One region of the Paenibacillus sp. CFBP 13594 genome, then DNA from elsewhere that is predicted to be linked to it. Evidence: riboswitches for the same ligand, from Rfam matches in the RefSeq annotation. Region 1 holds a riboswitch; each other region holds the start of a gene.
The links. Region 1 has a riboswitch for cyclic di-AMP ahead of IFU39_RS02480 (3D domain-containing protein). Riboswitches for the same ligand answer to the same signal wherever they lie in the genome.
Positions count from the first base shown of each region.

Region 2: it holds a riboswitch for cyclic di-AMP, as region 1 does, so the genes downstream of both, IFU39_RS31585 (C40 family peptidase) here and IFU39_RS02480 (3D domain-containing protein) in region 1, are expected to answer to the same signal.
Region 3: it holds a riboswitch for cyclic di-AMP, as region 1 does, so the genes downstream of both, IFU39_RS30825 (3D domain-containing protein) here and IFU39_RS02480 (3D domain-containing protein) in region 1, are expected to answer to the same signal.
Region 4: it holds a riboswitch for cyclic di-AMP, as region 1 does, so the genes downstream of both, IFU39_RS10160 (C40 family peptidase) here and IFU39_RS02480 (3D domain-containing protein) in region 1, are expected to answer to the same signal.

Region 1 is NZ_JACYVQ010000001.1:518,450-520,653, reverse strand. It holds gene IFU39_RS02485 (polysaccharide deacetylase family protein) at 1-410, shown strand, start outside; gene IFU39_RS02480 (3D domain-containing protein) at 518-1,192, opposite strand; cyclic di-AMP (ydaO/yuaA leader) riboswitch at 1,195-1,391, opposite strand; gene IFU39_RS02475 (amino acid ABC transporter ATP-binding protein) at 1,613-2,204, opposite strand, start outside.
Region 2 is NZ_JACYVQ010000019.1:18,248-20,451, reverse strand. It holds gene IFU39_RS31590 (hypothetical protein) at 1-688, shown strand, start outside; cyclic di-AMP (ydaO/yuaA leader) riboswitch at 934-1,071, shown strand; gene IFU39_RS31585 (C40 family peptidase) at 1,075-1,545, shown strand; gene IFU39_RS31580 (GNAT family N-acetyltransferase) at 1,901-2,204, shown strand, end outside.
Region 3 is NZ_JACYVQ010000017.1:15,273-17,476, forward strand. It holds gene IFU39_RS30820 (TatD family hydrolase) at 1-108, shown strand, start outside; cyclic di-AMP (ydaO/yuaA leader) riboswitch at 350-603, shown strand; gene IFU39_RS30825 (3D domain-containing protein) at 877-2,061, shown strand.
Region 4 is NZ_JACYVQ010000002.1:614,726-616,929, reverse strand. It holds gene IFU39_RS10165 (carboxymuconolactone decarboxylase family protein) at 56-385, shown strand; gene IFU39_RS10160 (C40 family peptidase) at 461-925, opposite strand; cyclic di-AMP (ydaO/yuaA leader) riboswitch at 931-1,062, opposite strand; gene pelA (pectate lyase) at 1,470-2,204, shown strand, end outside.

The DNA.
Region 1 (2,204 bases):
ATCATCCTGAATTCAGTAAGCTGTCGATGAATGCCTTTCGCAAACAAATTTTACATACCGGGGATATTATTCGACGTTTGGCGGGATATACGCCCAAGATGATTCGGCCGCCTTATGGAGACATTAATGAAGAACAGCTGAGATGGGCTGCCAAACAACACTATAGCATTGTGAACTGGAACGTAGACTCCCTGGACTGGAAAGGCCTTTCAAAGGAACAGGTGAAAGATAATATTCTTTCTGCTGTAAAACCCGGCTCCATCGTTTTGCAACATGCTGGAGGCGGTGTAGGATCAAACCTGAACGGCACGGTTGAGGCTTTGCCTGAAATCATTGAAGAATTGCGTAATCGGGGATATGAACTGGTCACCTTGGACGAAATGTTGGGATTGCCAAAGGCCAAAGATTAGGATGACCGTGATACCAAATAATGAGAATATTAAAAGGGTGCTGTTCAATCGCGAATTAGCGACTGGCAGACACCCTGTTTGAATTCATTTTAAATGTTATTTTCTCTCTACTTCAGAATGTACAGCTCAATATCCTGAAAACCAAATGAGCTTACAGACTGTTTGCTACCCGGGATAAAGATATCAATCCGGTGACCTTTGATTGCACCGCCCACATCTCGCGCTGTGGCTACAAAAGCCTGTTTTGGCAATCCTGGATGGCTATGACCAGTTACCAGTACTTTGGTTCCGAGTGGAATTACACTTGGATCAACTGCAATCGTGCCCAGTTCAAGATCATTTCCGAAATAATCGACTGCACCCCAGCCTCCATTTTCAGACGGATCTGCAGAGTATGCCGTTGCTTTTACGTTCACAGCTTTGCTGTAATCGAATGTTTTACCCCAGGCTTGAACAACTTTGTTATCTGCGTTAACGTCCAAGCTCGCTGTAGTAACAGTCTTCGCTTGGGTCTTGCTCTCCGCTGCCGCAGCGGCTGCTACATTGTTTGACTTACCGGGAATCGTAATTTTCAAACCACCATAAATGTTGTAAGGCGAAATGTCGTTGTTTGCTTTAACTAACGTGTTAATTGCTACTCCGTATTGTTTCGATAAGGTGTAGAAGGTATCCCCCTCTTTGGCCACATGAACTGAATCGGCGTGAGCCGGAACGGCTTGAATGAGCATTGCTGTTGTCATTAATGCTACTGCTGTTTTGGCTATACGTTTCTTGTTAATCATGGTCTTCCTCCCTCATTGTGCCTGCGAAGTTAGTTGTCGGATTCGGATGAGGAGCCCATCCTATAGGTTCATCATTACATTTGAAACGATATGTACCCCTAATTCACCCCAAGCAGTGTGCTGTAGATCTTCCCCCTGCACAATCTGCATCGTTACATCCCCCGCACTCCCTGTCCGGAAGTTTCGGCAGAGTTCAATATATCACAATTTTGTAACCTGAACTTGTAGTAATTCTTACCAAATGGTTTTAACATGTGTAAGCACGTGTAAGAATACTGAATACTCTAAAACTGTTGGGCGAGATGTCCCCTATATATTTGGTAACAGAATAGTTACTTTTCCGAATCCTATATTTGATTATTTTCAAACAAAAAATAGCGTCACCGACTCGAGGTCAGTAACGCTATTTAATCACTTCATTTAGAGTACTTTCGCAAGAAAATCACGTGTACGTGAATTTTTCGGTGCTCCAAACACCTCATCAGGTGTTCCCTCTTCCACAATAACCCCGCCATCCATGAACAGGATCCGGTCTCCCACTTCACGTGCAAAACCCATCTCATGGGTTACGATGACCATCGTCATCCCGCCTTCTGCAAGACGTTTCATGACATCCAGTACCTCACCGACCATCTCGGGGTCCAATGCCGACGTAGGCTCGTCAAACAGCATGACATGAGGCTGCATGGCCAATGCTCTAGCAATGGCGATCCGCTGCTTCTGTCCACCGGACAGCTGATTCGGGAATGTATCTTTTTTATCATACAAGCCCACGGTATTAAGCAAATCAGCAGCAATCTTCTCCGCTTCCAGAGTAGATTGTTTCTTCACTTTAATCGGAGCGATCGTGATATTTTGCTCTACCGTTTTGTGTGGGAACAGGTTGAAGTGCTGGAACACCATGCCCATTTTCTCACGAGTTGCGTTGATGTTATGCTTGGGGTCCGTGATTGACACGCCTTCAAAATCAATCTCTCCTGAGGTAGGCTGTTCCAGTAGGTTCAAACAACGC
Region 2 (2,204 bases), on a different contig from region 1:
GCTGAGTACACTTTTGTTCAAAATGGAAAGTCAACTTAACCTGTCTACCCATCCGGAGGTTCATCGTTATCTATGGATTCTCGGGGGCATGCTGCTGGTTCGCATGTTGATCAGCCCCCTCATTCAGGCAGGACTGCTCTACTCACTTCAGCACTTTAATTCTACAGAAGAGCGCATCCCCTTTGTCCGCGGAATCAAAAATCTGTGGAAACCGATGCTGCTGCTACACACCGTACGTACATTATTGATCCTTCTGCCCGCCTACTGGCTCATACCGAAGCTCTACTCTATTCTCATGGAAGGTTTTCATTCCCTTCAATTACTTTTGCCTGGTATACCTTATGTTGCTGCCTGGATTGTATATGGCTGGATCATCCACCATGCCATACTCTACATGCAGTTCGGTGTTTCGGCACCAGAAGGAGAAGGCGGGGCTCACGGTACCCTCAAAGCACTCTGGATTGCACTGCGTCATCTCATCGCTGTAATCGGCATTGCACTCCTGCTGGGCGGAGTACACCTGCTCGTCTTTGGGGCATTCACTTCAGCCTCATGGTTATTAACGGGACTTACCGGACTTATACTACAACAGACGTATCCACTTGCCAGATGTCTATTGAGTCTGTGGAAAATATGCAGCCATTTCCGATTATGGCAGTCCAAAATATCCAAAGGTGAGAGCAGATAGATTAAAAATTGTTACCATCACAAGTTAAACTCATGGCCTAATATGTACTTATAAATAGGCAAACCTCAACCTTTCCCCGTCAAAGGTCGAGGTTTTTTTTGCTAAATTTGTTGCTAAACGTTGCCAAAGCCGTACTCCTCTGTTACAATAATCGCAGTGAGTTTTTAGTAACAACTTTGTAATCTTTACATTCATATTTGTAACTACTTAAAATTAAATCGTCATTTCTTGATTTCGCAGGTGCATAACTAGCACAGCCAAATTCCTGGCACCTGGGAAGCGGGGGAACCAGTTATGGGTGAATTGATCTTGCTACAGAGGGATCATAGGGGACCTTCAACCGAATCCTTAAGCTAACCTCGCAGGCATTGGAAGGGGAATATCTCTTGTTCAAGAAGAAATTAACCGCAGCTGTACTTAGCATCACATTCGCTTTATCGCTTGGTGCAGGTAGCGCATTCGCAGATTCAAAGATGGACACAGTAATTGATTCAGCAATGGGAACTACATACAAAAGTGGGGGAACAACGCTTAACGGCTTTGACTGCTCCGGATTTACACGGTATGTATTCGACAAGTTGGGTATTGATTTGGCACGCCAATCCAGTTCCCAATTCGACATGGGCGATTCTGTATCCCGCATGGAAATGAGAGCTGGCGATCTGGTGTTCTTTAATACAACAGGTAAAGGCGTATCCCATGTAGGAATCTTTGTAGGGGATGGAAAGTTTGCACACTCCTCTTCTTCCAAAGGCGTTACGATCAGTGCATTGAGTGAAAACTATTGGGCCAATCGTTATGTTGGCGCGAAACGGATTATGAGCACGGACGCATATGAATCACTGGCCCTTGACTAGGGACAAGCTGAGCAACATAATGCTGTAACCATTAACCATACTGGAACGAAGCAAGAAGCATAACAGAACCGCCCGGTACATTCTCCGCAGGAATGTATCCGGCGGTTTTTTTGTGCTTCAATCCTTATTCATGTTGCAAGGTATACTCTGGGTATATCCTGCGACATCAACAGGTTCATTTTGCGTTCGTTCGTCCGTGCCCTTATGATGTTTTTACCCATCCCGTTATAATATAAACGAAATTACCGGAACTTTTGTTTCATTTTTTTTCTGGGGAAGGAAGACTTGCTAAAAGAACATCACTTTTGTAGAGTGGACAAAGAGTTCTGTTTCAAGGAAAGGAGCATGCAAGTGTATGAAGGAAGCCCCTGTGACGTTTCACGTTGTACCCATGCGAGAAGAACATGCGGAGCTCATCTGCAGTTGGCAGTATGATCCGCCTTACAATATCTACAGCTGGCTCCCCTGGGAGCAGATGAAAGCTCTGGAAGTGGAATTCGGAGATGCACAGCTGCGACAGGAGCAATATGCAATCGTCCTGGATCAGAACGATCGTATATGTGGATTTGCTCAATACTTCCCACTTCAAGGGGTAACCCGGATTGGCCTCGGCATGCATCCAGAGCTGTGTGGTCAGGGTCAAGGGACAGCTTTTGTCA
Region 3 (2,204 bases), on a different contig from region 1:
CATGTACGTCTGGTTGCAGAGGCAGCTGCGGAAATTAAAGGCATTTCGGTGGAGGAAATTGCTGCAATAACAACCAAAAATGCCATGGAACGATTTGGAATTCGTTAAAAAAACGAGCAAATGAGGCGAAAAAGGCAGGTAAGCGGAGGTAATTTGCTCTTTGATCCAAATAAATCAAGAATATTACAATATTTTAACCAAATATTCAGAAAAACGTACTTGATCAACGCTTTACAACATGCATCAAAACAGGATATCATCTTTTCAGTGAATTGTTGTGCGGAAAATTGGACAGATGTTCGGGGGATGAACAAAGGGACACTTTCCGATGAAACAACATTACTTTCATGAATCAGTCTCGCTGAGTCTCCGTTAACGGAGAGCGGGGGAACCAATAGGGCTTAAACATCGGTGTATTTGGCCGATGCGCAACGTTCGCTGACCCAAAAGCAGCGAAGGGATCTGCGAAGCCGTATTTGATTTCTTCTTTGGGTCTCGGGGTGAATTCAAGGGCGTCCGCCATGAGCGGGTGACCCAAGATAGGGCGGCTCTCTTTCGCCCGAACCCGACAGCTAACCTCGCAAGCGGAAAAAGAGAGGCAACCTCGTGCATGAATTTCCGATATTCAAAATCATTCGGAAGCCACGAAAGAGTTCCTCTTACACTCTTTCTTTGGCTTTTTTGTTTTTGAATAAAAGAAATATTGTCATCATACGGTAGGTATTCAGGAGGATGACATCATGTTGCGAAGATTGATTCATGGTGCAGAACCGGATTATGTTGGTCCAATCTGTGTTCTGTAGAAAATTTGGTATAGTCACGTCAAAGACATCATGCATTACTTTAGACGGCGAGGCTATGAAGGAGGACGGAGAAGTGGGCACATTCCAACCAGAAGAGACCCATGAGTCACGATCATCCAGTAAGTCTTTCGCGTTGCGGTGGAAGCATGAGAACATGCGTCAAATGGCATTGATCGCGATTTTCTCAATTGCGCTTACAATCATGATCTTGTTAGTCGTTTACGGTCAGGCCGGGAAACAAATTTCACTGGTTATTGATGGCAAAGCTCAGGTGGTAGAGACTCGTACAGGAATGCTTCAGGAAATGCTGGAGGAGCAGTCGATCACAGTCAGCCCTCACGATAAGGTATCCATGTCCATGAACGGGGCAATTACAGATGGAGACCGAATTGTTATTGAGCGGGCCGTTCCAGTTAACATTACGGCAGACGGAGACACCAAGACTCTGTATACAACGGATTCATCGGTAGAAGATGCAATTCAAAAATCAGGTATTCAAGTTGAAAGTAATGATAAAGTGTATCCGGCGCTTGGAACTGCGATCAAAGCGGAGATGAAGATCCGTGTAGTGCGCGTAACAAAGCGTACAGTCGAAGTAGAGCAACCGATCGCTTACAAAGTCATTAAAACGGCTGACCCTAGCTTGTACAAAGGGGATAACCGTGTCGTTGTGAACGGCAAAGAAGGCAAACTTGTGCAGCATATCGAAAAGGTATTTCAGGATGGAGAATTGGTCTCCAAAAAAATGGTCCGCAAATCTGTCGCGAATAATCGTGTAGATAAAGTGATCGCTGTCGGCACCAAAGCAAAACCGGTCGTGAAAGAACCTGAGATTCAGACCGTATCGGCTCAAACTTCAACAACCAAAAAGGCTACAACAACGAACTCGAAGAAAACATCTGCCTCGGGCAGCAAAGTGATTACCGTATCCGGGACTTCTTTTAAATACTCCAAAGTACTTAAAAATGTATCCATGACTGCCTACTCTTCTGAAGAGCCTGGCATTGGAACTAAAACAGCTTCCGGTACTCGTGTAACGGAAGGGCGCACCATTGCGGTTGATCCCAAAGTCATTCCAATTGGCTGGTGGGTATATATCGAAGGTCTGGGATTCCGTCGTGCGGAAGACACAGGCGGTGCGATTAAAGGGAACAAAATTGATGTGTATTATGACAGTGTGAAGCATGCCCTGAATTTTGGACGCAAGAAAGGCAAGACGGTCTACGTGATCGGTCCGGTGAAGCCGGAAGCGAACTAAAATCGTTTTACTTTGAAATGGGAATGCTATAAAATAGTTGCATGAATGATTCATGCGGAATATGCGGCGGAGGAGTCTGAATTCAGTCTCCCCCGCCGTTTGGCAGAGAAGAGGATATTCCTCTTCTTTTTGCGTTAGAAAGG
Region 4 (2,204 bases), on a different contig from region 1:
ATAGGTACAGTGAGGAAGATCTGTAACTATAAGCCGAGAGGGTGTGCTACAAGCCATGACATTGATGAATGATAAAGTTCATGCCTACAAGGATCAGATTGGAGCATTAAGCGATGTACTGCCAGGTGTGGTGAAGTCGTATCATGAGTTTACCGGAGAATGTTTCCAACCTGGCGTGATTGATGCCAAGACAAAACAGCTAATTGCGCTTGGGATTGGATTATTCGCCAACAATGAGGTATGTACCTTCTACCATGTAGAAGAAGCCCGTGCCAAGGGAGCAACAGATCAGGAGATTATGGAGACCGTTGCGGTGGCCGGAGCTGTTGGAGGAGGACATGCCCTCTCTCAGGGTGCGATGCGAGTGCAGAAGGCGCTGAATTAGTAAGCGATGCAACATACATTTTTCTAAGTACAAAAAAGGCATCCGGTTAATAACCGATGCCTTTTTGTATGTGAATTACATTTTACCTAACATTTTATCATACATAAACTGTCCAGTTACCCGACGTGCTGTTACGTAACGATCATTGAAGTATGGATTCGATAACTTCGTGATGCTTACACCTTTACTGCTGGAGGCATGAGCGAATTGTCCGCCGCCGATATATACACCTGTATGTGAAATGCCTTTGCCTGTTGTATTAAAGAACACCAGATCACCTGTCCGAACATTGCTCTTGGATACTGGCGTACCTGCTTTGGCTTGCTGCTGAGAAGTACGTGGCAATTCAATGCTGTATTTGTTGAAAAGATATCTCATAAAACCAGAACAGTCGAAGCCGGCTACAGTCGTGCCACCCCATTTGTAAGGAATACCTGTCATGTTGTTCACTACGGAGTTGATACTGCTTGCCTCTGTGCTTGTTGCCCCGGATGTAAATAATACAGCTGCTCCAAAAATGGAGATAATCAGTTTTTTCAAAATCAATGTTCTCCCTTCGATGCCTACGGAGTTAGCTAAGGGTTCGGTAGAAGGTTCCCTATATTTCCTATGTATAAGAATAATTCACCCAAATTGGTTCCCCCGTTTTCAAACATGAAACTCGGCAATGAATAATTAAGTTTTTGTAACTATTTGAAACTATATTGCATAAATGCGTAATTGTCAAACCCATTTAAAACCCTTCGTAATACCTCAATGTTAGCGGAATTAAGGTTTTTATATGAAAGAAGGGATCAAGTTTGGGTACCATTCATGACAAAAACGTCATTATTGGTTCGTTTAAGACGAATTTGGATAAATAAATAGGTTTGTCATGAGTTAAAAGAACTATCCCGTTATGTAGAATTAGAGAGATTATATTCATTAAGTTGCATATATTGACAAAAATCGATTTTTTGCATATTATCTGATTATCCAATCCACATATTGGATTAAAATTGATTTTATTATGCGATAATTACGCGTTTCATAAGTAAAGTAGAAGTGGAAGATTTATAAAAACGAACATAGGAGAGTGTTACATTTGAAAGCAAAGAAAATAATTACTTTTGTCCTGGCATGTACGATGGTGTTCTCAGCAGTTGGAATGGCAGTTCTCCCTGTAGGGACGGTATCTGCTGCGGATGCTTCAGGTACTACAGCGAGTATTTCTGATATTTTGAAGAACCAGCTCCCGGATGGAGGTTGGAGAAAAGATTATAAACAGACAAGTGGAGAGTGGGCGAAGTCCACGATAGACAACAAGGCTACATACTCAGAAATTAGAAGATTGGCGAAGGAATTTAAAAAGACGAATGATCCCCGATACTCCACAGCTGCAATCAAAGGGATTAACTTTTTGATCAACATGCAGTATTCAAACGGCGGATGGCCACAAGTTTACCAAAGCTCCGGATATCACAAGCATATCACTTACAATGATGATGCCATGATTAACGTAATGATCATGCTGGATGAAGTAGCAGCACGCAAAGGTGATTTCTCGTTTATAGACAGCACACTTGCTAACCGTAGTAAAAATTCAGTTGCCAAAGGTGTGGAGGCGATTTTGAATACACAGGTCGTTTCAGGTGGTAAGCTGACAGCTTGGGGACAACAACATGATTCCAGTTCCCTTAAACCAGCGAGCGCAAGAATCTACGAAGTGCCATCGCTGACAGCTGGAGAGAGTGTAACGATTGTTAAATTTCTGAAAACCAGATCTGCTAACGCTAAAATTACCGCATCCATTAAAGGAGCGGAGGCTTGGTTTAACAAG